Linked DNA regions of Bdellovibrio bacteriovorus str. Tiberius. The protein of the gene in region 1 binds, or shares a complex with, the protein of each later gene. Links are inferred from orthologs where the notes say so. Each region holds a gene or a part of one and is shown in the gene's direction. Other genes may lie near its edges.

Region 1 (8,373 bases):
ACCACATCGTGCGTGGGGTATTGGACCTTCAAGGTGTAAACGGTCGTCTGCGCGCCCGTTCTAAATACGGTACTAAGAGACCTAAGAAATAAGGATTGAGAGATGTCACGTCGTAAAAAGACCTTTAAAAGAGAAATCATTCCAGATCCGGTTTTCAAGGATCTAGTAATTGCTAAGTTCGTCAATAAAATGATGATTCAAGGTAGAAAAGCAACTTCTCAAAAGTTGTTCTACGGTGCTTTGAAAGAGCTTGAAGGCAAAGTTCAAGGTGAAGAGCCTTTGGCAGTTTTCAAAAAAGCTCTTGAGAACGTTAAGCCTTCTATCGAAGTTCGCTCCCGCCGTGTAGGTGGTGCTACTTACCAAGTTCCAGTAGATGTTCGTCCATCCCGTCGTTTGGCTTTGGCTATGCGTTGGTTGGTTGAGTACTCTCGCGAGCGCGGTGAGAAAGACATGGCGAAACGTTTGGCTGGCGAATTCTTGGACGCGTACAATAATAGAGGAAATGCTATTAAGAAGAAAGACGACGTTCACAGAATGGCTGAATCCAACAAGGCATTCTCTCACTACAATTGGTAATCTGTTCAGATGTCAGCTAAAGATCCTAAAGTTGTAGCTGATCTCAAGTACACTCGTAATATCGGCATCATGGCTCACATCGATGCCGGTAAGACGACCACCACCGAACGCATTCTTTACTATACAGGTAAAAGTCATAAAATCGGCGAGGTCCATGATGGTGATGCCACCATGGACTGGATGGTTCAAGAGCAAGAGCGCGGTATCACTATCACCTCTGCTGCGACCATGGCGTTCTGGAAAGATCACAGAATCAACATCATCGATACTCCGGGCCACGTTGACTTCACTATTGAAGTTGAGCGTTCTTTGCGTGTATTGGATGGCGCGATCGCTGTTTTCGACGGTGTGAATGGGGTTGAACCTCAGTCCGAAACCGTTTGGAAGCAAGCCGACAAATATAAAGTTCCCCGCATTTGCTTCGTTAATAAAATGGACCGTGTTGGTGCTGACTTTGTGATGTCCTTTGGGACGATCAAAGAAAAGCTGAACGCGAACCCAATCCCTGTGCAGGTTCCAATCGGCATGGAAGACACTTTCCGTGGTGTTGTTGATCTATTGGAAAACCGCGCTTACATGTGGGATCAGTCCGGAATGGGTGACCATTTCGAAATCACCGATGTTCCCAATGACATGCAAGAGGAAGTAAACCGCTTCCGTACTGAGGTCATTGAGAAGATCGTTGAATTTGAAGACGAACTTCTTGAGAAATATCTCAATGGAGAAGAAGTCACTGTGCCAGAGCTTAAACGTGCTTTGCGCAAAGGGACTCTTGAATTGAAAGCCTTCCCGGTATTCTGTGGAGCCGCTTTCAAAAACAAAGGTGTTCAGCCTTTGTTGGATGGGGTCATTGACTACCTTCCGTCGCCTCTGGAAGTGCCTGCAATCGTGGGCCACGATCCTGAGCGTCCTGATAAAGAAATCATCTGTAAAACTGAATTCGATGCTCACGCGGCTGCTTTGGCTTTCAAAATCGCCAACGATCCGTTTGCCGGCACTTTGACTTATATCCGTGTTTATTCCGGTGAAGTGAAGGTCGGGGAGCAGCTTTTGAATCCGCGCACTCAGAAAAAAGAGCGCATCCAGAAGCTGGTGAAAATGCATGCGAATTCCCGTGAAGAAATCAACAGCCTGAAGGCTGGTGATATCGGTGCGGTTATCGGTCTTAAGTTCACAGGTACTGGGGACACTCTGTGTGAAAGCTCTCATGCTGTGGTTCTTGAGGCGATCACATTCCCAGAGCCGGTTATTTCCGTGGCGGTAGAGGCGAAGTCCTCTGCGGACCAGGAAAAAATGCTGGCCGGCCTGGCTAAACTTGAAAAAGAAGATCCATCCTGCCGTCTGCGCACGGATCCTGAAACAGGGCAAATCCTGCTTTCTGGTATGGGTGAATTGCATTTGGAAATTCTTGTGGATCGCCTGCTTCGTGAGCATAAGATCCAGGCCAATGTGGGTAAGCCGCAGGTTTCCTATCGTGAAACCATCACGGCTGCAGCCAAGGCAGAGCACGTTTACGAGCGTGAGATTGCCGGTGAAACTCACTTTGCCAAAGTCTCCCTTTCCATCGAGCCTATTTCTCAGGCGGATGGTATCCAGTTCATCAGTAAAGTGGCTGTGTCTAAAGAATTTACAGCCCCTATGTTGAAGGCTGCTGAATCGGGCTTCCGTGAAGCTTCCGAAGTCGGTCCTTTGGCAAGTTGTTCGATGCTGGGTATTAAGGGGACCTTAAATTCAGTTGAAGTTCGTCCCGATTCCTCCAGCGAAATGGCCTTTAAGGCGGCTGTTTCCCTGGCATTCCGGGATGCGGTTAAGGCGGCCTCTGTAGAGCTTTTGGAGCCTATCTTCAAACTAGAGGTCACTTGTCCGGATGACTTCGTCGGGAACATCGTGGGCGATTTGAATGCCCGCCGTGGGAAAATCCTGGCGATGAATGTGAAGCAGGGTGGTGGTCAGGTTATTTCGGCCGAAGCCCCTCTGGCGAGTCTGTTTGGTTATGCGACGGATGTCCGCAGTTTGAGCCAAGGACGAGCAAGCTTCAGTATGGAATTTTTGGAATATGCCATTGTGCCTGCGAAGGTAAAAACGGACATTCTCCATAAAATGGGAAGATATTAAAAAAAATAATATTTCCCTTTGACATTAGATTTCAAAGTGCGCATACTCGCGCACTCATAGCGTCTATATCTACAAAAAACCCCCCGCGTTGAAGGCGATTCAGGCCGCAAGGGCTAATTCGGGGCAAGTTTTCGATGGGATCAGGACGTTGAACGTTAACAAATTTGCTAGTAATTACGATACTTTATAAAAGAGAAGAGTGTCCATATGCAAAGTCAGAAGATTAGAATCAGATTGAAGGCATTCGATCATAAATTGCTTGACCAGTCGACGAAAGAAATCGTTGAGACTGCTCGTCGTACAGGCGCTAAAGTTGCGGGTCCAATTCCCTTGCCTACTCGCATCAACCGCTACACTGTATTGCGTTCTCCGCACGTAGATAAAAAATCTCGTGAACAATTCGAAGTGAGAACTCACAAGCGTATGCTCGATATTTTAGAACCAACTCAACAGACAGTAGATCAACTTATGAAGTTGGATCTTTCTGCTGGTGTAGATGTTGAAATCAAACTTTCTGCGGTTTAGAGGTAAGACGTGAGCGAAACTACAGAAACTCAAAATACTGCAGGTCTGAAATTGAACGGCCTGTTCGCCTTCAAAGAAGGTATGGCTACTATCTATAACGAGAACGGCGAAGCTGTTCCTGTTACTGTTCTTCGTTATGAGCCTTGGTTTGTTTCTCAAATCAAGACTAACGAAGCTGATGGTTACGAAGCTATCCAGGTAGCTTGCCACCCTAAAAAAGCTAAAAACTCCAACAAAGCAGAAAAAGGTCACCTTGAAAAAGCTGGCTTCGAGAATGGCGCTCAGTTCGTAAAAGAACTTCGTCAAGCTCCACCGGAAGGTACTGTTGTTGGCGCGCAAATCTCTATCGACAGCTTGGTTAAAGGTGATTTCGTAAAAATCACTTCCAAGTCTAAAGGTAAAGGTTTCGCTGGTTCCGTGAAGCGTTGGGGCTTCGCAGGTGGTCCTGCATCCCACGGTTCTAAATTCCACCGTCGTCCGGGTTCTTCTGGTAACAGAACATGGCCAGGTCGCGTAATGCCGGGTAAGAAATTCCCAGGTCATTTGGGTGCTGAAACTGTCACTGTTAAGAACGTCGAAGTTGTTCAGATTATCGCTGAAGAAAACGTTCTGATGGTAAAAGGGCCAGTTCCAGGTGCTAGAAACACTTTGGTTAAGTTGGTGAGAGAATAGTATGGCAACAGTAAATGTATTGAACTGGAAAAAAGAAAAAGTTGGCTCCGTTGAGCTTGCTGCTGACGTGTTCGAAACTCCTGTTAAAAAGGAAGTTCTTCACACAGTAGTTCAATGGCAATTGGCGGCTCGTCGTCAAGGCACTCACATGACTAAGACCAAAGGTCTTGTGTCTGGTGGTGGTAAAAAGCCGTTTAAACAAAAAGGTACTGGTGGAGCTCGTCAAGGTTCCAGCCGTTCTATCTTGATGCCAGGTGGTGGTACCGCTTTCGGTCCTCAGCCTCGCAGCTACGCTTTCGTTCTGCCTAAAAAAGTTCGTCGTTTGGGTCTGAGCATGGCACTTTCTCACCTTCAAAAAGAAGGCAAACTGTTCATCGTGGACAGCATGGCTTCTGAAGGTAAAACTGCTGAGCTTAACAAACGTTTGGCTGCTTTCGGTTTGAAGAAGGCTGTATTGGTTGACTCTGTAGTTGATGACAAATTCAACCGTGCTTCCAAGAATCTTCCAACATTCAAATACTTCCCAGTTGAAGGTTTGAACGTGTTTGATCTATTGAAGTACGACGCTGCTGTTATCACTAAAGATTCTGTGGCTAAAATCGTAGATCGTTGTTCATTGGAGAAGGCGTAATGAAACAAGTAATTAAAGCCCCTCTCATTACTGAGAAAAATACTTATCACAACGCTGCTGGTGTTTACGTGTTCGAAGTGGATATGAAATCCTCTAAAACAGAAGTAAAAGCCGCTGTTGAGAAAAACTTTAAAGTTAAAGTTGATAGCGTTAGAACTAGCGTCTGCCGCGGTCACTCTAAGCAAACTAAATTCGGTCTAACCAAGGTCGCTTACTGGAAGAAAGCTTACGTTAAGCTTGCTGAAGGTGAGAAGATCGCTCTTTTTGAGGGAGTATAAAGATGGGTATTAAAACATTTGCCCCACGCTCTCATGGTCGCAGAGGAATGACTGGTTTCGATTTCAAAGAAATCACTAAGACTACTCCAGAGAAGTCTTTGCTAGCTCCTCTTAAGAAACAAGCTGCGCGTAACAATCACGGTCAAATCACTATTCGTCACCAAGGTGGCGGTCATAAGAGAAAATACCGTTTGGTTGATTTCAAGCGTAACAAGCTTGAAGTTGCAGCAAAAGTTATCGCGATCGAGTACGATCCGAACAGAACTTGCCGTATTGCTCTGATCTCCTACATCGATGGCGCTAAGGCTTATATCCTTGCTCCAGTAGGTTTGAATGTTGGCGATACTGTTATTTCTTCTGATAAAGCCGACATCAAACCAGGTAACTCTATGACTCTTGGTGCGATCCCAGTTGGTACTGTGATTCACAATGTTGAATTGCGTCCAGGCAAAGGTGGTCAAATCTGCCGTGGTGCTGGTGCAAGCGCAACTCTTGCTGGTAAAGGCGACAAGTACTGCCAAGTACGTATGCCATCCGGTGAGTTGAAACAAGTATTGACAGTTTGCCGTGCTTCTATCGGTCAAGTTGGTAACACTGACAATGAAAACATCAATCTAGGTAAAGCAGGTCGCTCTCGTTGGAGAGGTATCCGTCCTTCTGTACGTGGTATGCACATGAATCCAGTTGATCACCCACTCGGTGGTGGTGAAGGCGTTGGTAAAGGGCATCACCCGGTAACTCCTTGGGGTCAACCTTGTAAGGGGTTCAAAACTAGAAACAATAAGAGAACCAACTCTTCAATCATCAAGAGACGTAAGTAGGAGTAAAAGGTGGCACGCTCAATTAAAAAAGGTCCATTCGTCGATACTCATGTTCAGAAGAAAATCGACAATGCACTTGAGAAAAATGATAAAAAAGTTATTAAAACTTGGTCTCGCCGCTCAACAATTCTTCCAGAGACAATTGGACTGACATTCGCAGTTCATAACGGAAGAAAGTTCGTTCCTGTATACATCACAGAGAACATGATTGGTCACAAACTCGGCGAGTTTGCTCCAACCAGAACTTTCCACGGTCACGCTGAGAAGAAAGCCGCTGCTCCTGCTGCGAAGAAGTAATAGAGGTTTATTATGGAAGTTAAAGCAAGCTTGAAATATGCAAGAGTTGGCGCTCAGAAAGCAAGATTGGTTGTAGACCTTGTTCGCGGTAAAGACGTGAACGAGGCTGTAAAAACCCTTACTTTCCTGAACAAAAAAACCGCAGGTATGGTAAAAAAGTTGATCGAATCAGCTGTTGCCAATGCTGAATACAAAAAGGTTATGGATGTAGACAGCCTTTATGTTAAAGCTATCTGGGTTGATCAAGGTCCGGTTCTTAAAAGATTCCGTCCTCGTGCGCAAGGTCGCGCGTTCGGTGTTCGTAAGAAGACCAGCCACATTAACGTAGTACTCGAGGAGAAATAGTCGTGGGTCAGAAGGTTAATCCAATTGGTCTAAGAGTCGGTGTTATCAGAACTTGGGATTCTCGCTGGTATGCGAAGGGTCAACAATATTATGAAAACCTCCACGAAGACATCCGTTTGAGAAAGTTCCTTAAGGATAAACTTAAGAACGCGGGTGTAGCGAAAATTGAAATGGAACGTGCTGCGAAGAAGATTAAAATCATCATCTCCACAGCTCGCCCAGGTGTTGTTATTGGTAAAAAAGGTAGTGGTATCGACGCTCTTAAAGCGGAAGTTCAAAAACTTACACCCAACGAAGTTTTCTTGAGCATCCAAGAAGTGCGCAAACCAGACCTCGATGCTCAGCTCGTTGCTGAGAGCATTGCTCAACAACTTGAGAAACGTATCTCTTGGAGAAGAGCTCTTAAAAAATCTATTGCAGCTGCGATCAAAGGCGGCGTGAGAGGTATCAAGATCCGTGTTTCCGGGCGTCTTGATGGTGCAGAGATTGCGCGTTCAGAGTGGTACAATGAGAAGAGCGTTCCTCTTCATACATTGCGTGCTGATATCGACTACGGTACAGCAGAATCCCTGACAGCATACGGTATCATCGGTCTGAAAGTTTGGATCTATAAAGGCGATATCTTATCTGCTCGCGAAGTTGAGGAGGCAGGTCGTGTTAAGTCCTAAAAGAGTAAAATGGCGTAAACAATTTGTAGGCCGCGCTACTGGTTTTGCAGTAAGAGGCGCTAACCTTGATTTCGGAGACTACGGTCTTCAGGCAATCGAGGAAGGTCGTCTGACTGCTCGTCAGTTGGAAGCTGGTCGTATCGCTATCTCCCGTTCTGTTAAGCGTGGTGGTAAAATCTGGTGCCGTGTGTTCCCAAACATTCCGGTAACTAAAAAGCCTGCTGAAACTCGTATGGGTAGCGGTAAAGGTAACCCGGAACTATGGGTTGCTCGTGTTCTTCCTGGAAAAGTTCTTTTCGAAATGAACGGTGTGACACGTGAACAAGCTAAAGAAGCTTTCGAACGTGCAGCACACAAACTTCCTTTCAAAACTCGTTTCTTGGTAAGGGAGTAGTTGTATGAAGTTCGTAGAGATCAAAGATCTTTCTGTAGCAGAATTGAAAAAGAAAAGAGCGGCTCTTTCCGAAGAGCTGTTCCAGGCACGTATCAAGAATTCCATTGGGCAGCTTTCTAACCCAGTGCAAATCCGTGGTCTTCGCCGCGACATCGCTAAAATCAATACAGCGATCGTAAAAAAAGTGGCGAGATAGGGGTAGGAAATGACTGAAACTAATTCTAGAGGCCGTAAAATTGAAGTCGTAGGTGAAGTTATCAGTGACAAGATGGATAAAACCATCTCTGTTCTGATCTACCGCATGGTTAAGCACGCTAAGTACGGTAAGTACGTTAAGAAGACGTCTGTATTCAAGGCTCATGACGAAAAGAACCAGGCAAAAGTTGGTGACATCGTTAAGATCCGTGAAACTCGTCCTCTAAGCAAAACTAAACGTTGGGCTTTGGCTGAAGTCGTTGAAACGGCTAAGGCATAGGAGACTGTTATGATTCAAATGCAAACCAGACTGAATGTAGCAGATAACTCCGGCGCAAAAGAAGTTATGTGCGTTAAGGTTCTTGGTGGTTCTAAACGTCGTGTAGCATCCATTGGTGATGTTATCGTAGTTTCCATCAAAGAAGCTTTGCCAAATGCAAAAGTAAAAAAAGGTGACGTAGCTAAAGCTGTTGTTGTTAGAACTGTAGCAAAACTTCGTCGTCCAGACGGATCTTACATCCGCTTCGACGACAACTCTGCAGTTTTGATCAACGCTTCTAAAGAGCCAATCGGAACACGTATCTTTGGCCCAGTAGCCAGAGAATTGAGAGCAAAGTCGTTCGTTAAGATCGTGTCTTTGGCTCCGGAAGTTCTATAAGGGGTATGAGATGAATCGCTTACATACAAGATATAATAAAGAGATCGCTCCCGCTCTAAAGAACCAACTGGGAGTTAAAAACGTGATGCAAGTTCCTCGCTTGGAGAAAATCACTCTTAGCGTGTGCTTGAGCGAAGCTGTTCAGAATCCAAAAATCTTGAACACTGTGGTTGATGAAATCACAGCGATCACTGGACA
Region 2 (4,771 bases), 3.0 Mb from region 1 along the record:
CGGTTCAACGACATCCAGGCCGAACATGCCCTTGATCGGATTTTTTGCAAAGCCGTTGATGAAGACCATCGACAAAAACAGTTCCGGCTTTTTTTCGTACAAATCCAGCAGCAGAGGCGCGCCAAAACTGTGCCCGGCAAAGTGAGCCTTGCGGATATTTAAATGCGCCATAAGCCCGATAATGTCCTTGGAAAGGGCTTCCACGGTCAGTTGGCTGACGTCGGCGACGGGACAGGATTTCTGATGCCCGCGCAGATCAAAACTGATGACCTGATATTTCTTCGAGAAGTATTCAATCTGGTGATGCCAGTGATTCAGCAGACAGGCGATGCCATACACCAATACCAGAGGCTCGCCCTCGCCGCGCACTTCGTAGTAAATCGGAGTGCCGTCGAAGCTTTCAAAGCTGCCGGTGGTTTTGGGTGTGGTCTGCATGATGCCTTCCTCTAGATGTAGGTGACTTTAATAAGGGTGTTCCCCACAGAAATCAAATCCCCATCTTTTAACATTTCGGCATCTACGGATTTATTGTTAAGGGTGACCCGGCCAGGTGCTTTAATTTTAATTTCCACCATGCCCGGTCCTGAGTGCAGTTCAAAGGCCTCTTTAGGGGCTTCGTCGTCCAAAAGCTCAATATCCAGGCAGTCGGCCCCGGCCTTTCGGGGGCCGTACCCTAAAATAATTTCCTCATCGGTTTGGATACCCTGAATGAACTGTAGACGCAGCGCAGGACTGAAGCTTTGCAAGGTTGGCGGCTCGGAGGTTTCAGGGGCCGTCAGCGCCCCCAAGCGGTCTTGCAAAATACTGCGCCAGGTGATCAGGCGGCTGAAATCCAATGCGAGTTCTTCTTCGACGGTCACGACTTTGAACTGGGTCCTTCCCAGCTCAAAGATAACCCCCGGTAATAAGGCCACTTTTTTCACACGGCGGCCATTGATATGGATCCCGTTGGAAGATTCCAGATCCTGCAGAACGTACTGCCCCTTCCCGTCCACCGCAAACTGGGCGTGGGTGCTGGAGACTTTTCCGTCCTTGATGATGATGTCGGCCTTGGATCGACCCAGGGTCAAACCCTCTTCAACTTTGAAGCGGGAACCTTCGTTGGGGCCGTCCATAATCTCAATAAATGTGACCATTTACACATTCTAGGGCTGGTTTCTTGGGGATTCAATTGCCTATTCCTTGTGCTTGGGCCAAAGCCGTGCTAAACCCGTAAAACATTTTAAAAAGTCATCCTTGCTCCCGCACACAGAGGTGGGGGCTATAAACCGAAAGGATAGTTCAATGGAAACTACTACAACGAAAAAACCTTACGAGGTTGTCGTTCTTATGCACCCAGATGCTACTCTGGAAGATCAAAAAGATCTTTTCAAGAAGAACAAAGCTACGATTGAATCCTACAAAGGTTCCATCAACTCTTTGGAAACTTGGGGTAAAAGAACTTTGGCAACTCCAATTGGTAAGCTGAAAAAAGCTGTCTACTTCCACTCTACATTTGAAGCAGATACTCAAGCTATTGCAGAGCTTGAAAGAACTATGCGTATCAACGACAAAGTTCTTCGCTTTATGCACACTCGCCTGGATGAGCGCACTTCATTGGGCAAATTCATGGAAGGCTTCAAAAAAGGCCTTGCTGAATCTGCAGCTCGTGAAAAAGAACGTGAAGCAAAAGCTGCTGCCCGTAAAGCTGCATTTGCTGCTGCTAAAGCAGAGCGTTCTGAGCGTTACGACAAAGGCGAATAATTTAGAAAAGGCGTAAGCCATGAAGAAGACGGCGACCCCACAGAAGTTCATCACAATTTCATCTCTCTCGATTTTGTTGTCGATGCTCACTGTGGTTATGGGCGCCCCTCTTCTGCGTGTTTTGCGCCAGACTTACGGCCCCGTCGCCTTTTGGATTTTGGGGATCGTGGTCACAGGAGCAGCGTGGCTCCTGAACGCTCAACCTCTCGCTCTGTTTCTAGGCTCTGTTTGGATGACTTTAGGCGCCTATATGGAAATGGAACAAAGAGGACTTGGGTGGTGGATTTCGGGCCTGCTGAGTGTCTTCGTGGGATCTGTGGCCGCTGGCCTGGGTATCCTGGGGGCTTTCAAAAGAAACGGCATCAACACGTATGCTGAAGTTCAGGGACTGGTGGAAAAGTTCGCACAGAAGGTTCAGGAAATGAATCCCGCTGTGAAAATGGATCCGGGTGTTCTGATGCAGCAGGTTCCCTCGGCCGTGGTTATCATTTTGGTGTTAGCCCTGGGTTTGGGACTTATTTTTGAGAGAAGGGTTTTTTCGTGGCTCAATTTGCCCCGCGAGAAAATTGCCTCTCAGCTCAAGTTGTTGGAATATCGTTTGCCCGATTATTTTATCTGGGTGGCGATGACAGCCTTCCTTCTGACAATGGTGAGTTTTGGCGGTAAGGCCATTGCTATCCTCGCAGTAAATATTTTGAACGTCGCAATCGTTCTTTATTTCTTCCAGGGGCTGGCAGTGTTGGAGGTATTTCTGAATTCGATGAGAGCAGGATTGTTCATTCGGGTTCTGACGTACATAATCTTGGTCGGTCAGTTATTGCCGATTCTGGCAGTGGTTGGCTTGATCGATTACTGGGTTGATTTCAGAGCGCGTCTTCGCAAAATGAAGGCACCGTCTGAAAACAGCTAAAAACTATGGAGATCACATGAAAGTTATTCTTCAAAAAGACGTTAAAGATGTAGGTCGTGTTGGTGAGTTGGTGAACGTTTCTGAAGGTTTCGCGAGAAACTTCCTGTTCCCACGCAAACTGGCTGCTGAAGCTACTGAAAAACGCGTAAAAGAGTACGAGCACTTGCAACGTGTTGCTGAAGCGAAAAAGAAAAAAGCTTTGGCTGAAAGACAAGAGATCCTGAACAAAATCAACGGCACTACAGTTACATTCAAATTGGCTGCGGGTGACACTGACAAATTGTTCGGTACTGTAACAACTACAGACATCTCTAAAGAACTTCAGAAAATGGGTCACTCTGTTGACCGTCGTGACATCCACTTGGAAGAGCCAATCAAAGTATTGGGTCAGCACAAAGCGGTTGTTCGTTATTCTGAAGGCATGGAAGCAAAGATCCAGATCGCTGTTGAGCGCGCGTAAGCCGCATTACAGTCTTCTGAAAGCTGAATGTTTCTTAAAAGGGACCCTTGTAGGGTCCCTTTTCTTTTTATCCATAAGACTTTTTTATGGACCACATTTGAAAAATTGTATTGCACCGGTGCCATTTTGGGTGTTTAACGGCCTCACCTTTTGGGGAAGGTAGGGGGCGACATGAAACTAATCAACGTATCTAAAGCATTGGTTCTGACGACGACGGTTCTGGCAGGTTTGGTGGCGTGTTCACCGGCTTCTCAAAACGCGGTAAACACTCAAGGCACAAGCATTATCGGCGGCGAGCCGGTAGAGACTTCTGATTCCATCGCAAAGACCACAGTGGCTATTATCGCTTCTGTACAAACTCAGGATGGCCAGGAAGGTTCTTTCATCTGCACGGGTTCCCTGCTTAAAAACAACATGGTTCTGACGGCAGGTCACTGCGTTCCGGTTGTGGGCGAAGAATACAAAGAAGTCGCTATCTATATTATTTTCAACACTGACATCAATAAAATGGAAAGAACAGATGTTCGCCTGGTGACGGATGCAGTTGTTCATGAAGACTACGGCAAAATGGGCGAGCAAGGTGAAGACGCCAACGACGTGGCGGTTTTGAAGTTCGCGGGCAACATGGCTCCGGGCTACAAAGTGGCGAAGTTCCTGTCTGATGAATCCCTGCTGGTTGCAGGCACGAAAGTGACTTTGGCGGGTTACGGTCTGATCGAAACAGATGGCGTGAACACAAAATCTGACGATCGTCTTCGCAAAGTGGATGTTGAGATCGTTGAATCCTTCGGTAAAACTGAAATCCTTCTGGATCAGTCCCAGGGTAAAGGTGCTTGCCACGGTGACTCCGGTGGTCCGGCGTTCCTGGAGGTAAAAGGTCAGCAGTACGTTTGGGGTATCACCAGCCGTGGTGCCGGTAAAGACGGTAAAGATGACTGCTCTCTGGTCAGCGTTTACACGAAAGTGAAATCTCAAGCGGATTTCATCAACGGTGCGATGAAGACTTTGCAAAAAAGAGCGAAACAAACAGCGGTAGCGGCGAAGTAATTCCCCACCGGGTTTAAAAACAAAAAGCCACACTGAGATAGTGTGGCTTTTTTCGTTTTAAGGGGTTGAATTGATTAAGCGCTCTCGGCGCCATCCTCGACATGCATTTCCAGGAAGACCATCTGCAGGTATTCCGCCATCACCTCGCGCAGTTCTTCCAGCGTCAGGCTGTCGGGATTCTTCCCGTGCTTTTCCAGCAAACTGTTGAATTCTCTTTCGACAGGGTCCTGTGGCAGTCCAGTTGCCGCAACCACTGTCTTCGCTAGATTATTTCCCATGATCAGCCTCCATGCTTTTCAAAGGTCTCTATATTGAAGACGACTTCAGTCCATCAAGAGGTTAACGGGAACTCAACCCCAAACCCCCAAACAAGTCCAAGGTCCAGTTGGCCGCCTAAGAGCGCCTGTGCGTGTGCTCTTTAGCCCAATGCCGCGCCCCCGGCAGGCACCAGTACAGGAACGGCAACAGCACCCGGCGTGGCAGCAGTCGGCGGATATAATAAAATACCGTCGCATCCAGGGTCGCCGGAATCCACAGTGGCGGGTTTTCGGTTTTCATGGTGTGCAGAATCTGTTTGGCGACTTTTTCCGGAGTGGTCAGCGACATGTTCA

The links. Proteins that work in one complex are often made in the same cells at the same time.
Region 2: rplW (region 1) and rplI share a complex: the UniProt entries of both Bacillus subtilis proteins name them as parts of the 50S ribosomal subunit. The link is inferred for Bdellovibrio bacteriovorus str. Tiberius from one-to-one orthologs.

What each region holds. Positions count from the first base shown.
Region 1 is NC_019567.1:3,054,258-3,062,630, reverse strand. Bases 3,277-6,157 are described here. They hold rplW (50S ribosomal protein L23), read left to right. Parts: upstream 3,277-4,518; coding sequence 4,519-4,797; downstream 4,798-6,157. Other genes in these bases: rplV (50S ribosomal protein L22), read left to right, coding at 5,928-6,157; rpsS (30S ribosomal protein S19), read left to right, coding at 5,628-5,915; rplB (50S ribosomal protein L2), read left to right, coding at 4,800-5,618; rplD (50S ribosomal protein L4), read left to right, coding at 3,890-4,519; rplC (50S ribosomal protein L3), read left to right, coding at 3,277-3,888. Also shown: rpsL (30S ribosomal protein S12), read left to right, coding at 1-92; rpsG (30S ribosomal protein S7), read left to right, coding at 103-576; fusA (elongation factor G), read left to right, coding at 586-2,691; rpsJ (30S ribosomal protein S10), read left to right, coding at 2,899-3,216; more of rplC, read left to right, coding at 3,226-3,276; more of rplV, read left to right, coding at 6,158-6,260; rpsC (30S ribosomal protein S3), read left to right, coding at 6,263-6,928; rplP (50S ribosomal protein L16), read left to right, coding at 6,915-7,322; rpmC (50S ribosomal protein L29), read left to right, coding at 7,327-7,518; rpsQ (30S ribosomal protein S17), read left to right, coding at 7,528-7,797; rplN (50S ribosomal protein L14), read left to right, coding at 7,807-8,175; rplE (50S ribosomal protein L5), read left to right, coding at 8,186-8,373. UniProt on the Bacillus subtilis protein: One of the early assembly proteins it binds 23S rRNA. One of the proteins that surrounds the polypeptide exit tunnel on the outside of the ribosome. Forms the main docking site for trigger factor binding to the ribosome.
Region 2 is NC_019567.1:28,046-32,816, forward strand. What follows is about bases 1,447-4,391. They hold rplI (50S ribosomal protein L9), read left to right. Parts: upstream 1,447-2,669; coding sequence 2,670-3,113; downstream 3,114-4,391. Other genes in these bases: rpsF (30S ribosomal protein S6), read left to right, coding at 1,447-1,743; BDT_RS00150 (DUF2232 domain-containing protein), read left to right, coding at 1,763-2,653; BDT_RS00160 (S1 family peptidase), read left to right, coding at 3,285-4,160; BDT_RS00165 (hypothetical protein), read right to left, coding at 4,235-4,391. Outside these bases: BDT_RS00135 (alpha/beta fold hydrolase), read right to left, coding at 1-435; BDT_RS00140 (FHA domain-containing protein), read right to left, coding at 447-1,136; more of rpsF, read left to right, coding at 1,285-1,446; more of BDT_RS00165, read right to left, coding at 4,392-4,438; BDT_RS00170 (SDR family oxidoreductase), read right to left, coding at 4,554-4,771. UniProt on the Bacillus subtilis protein: Binds to the 23S rRNA.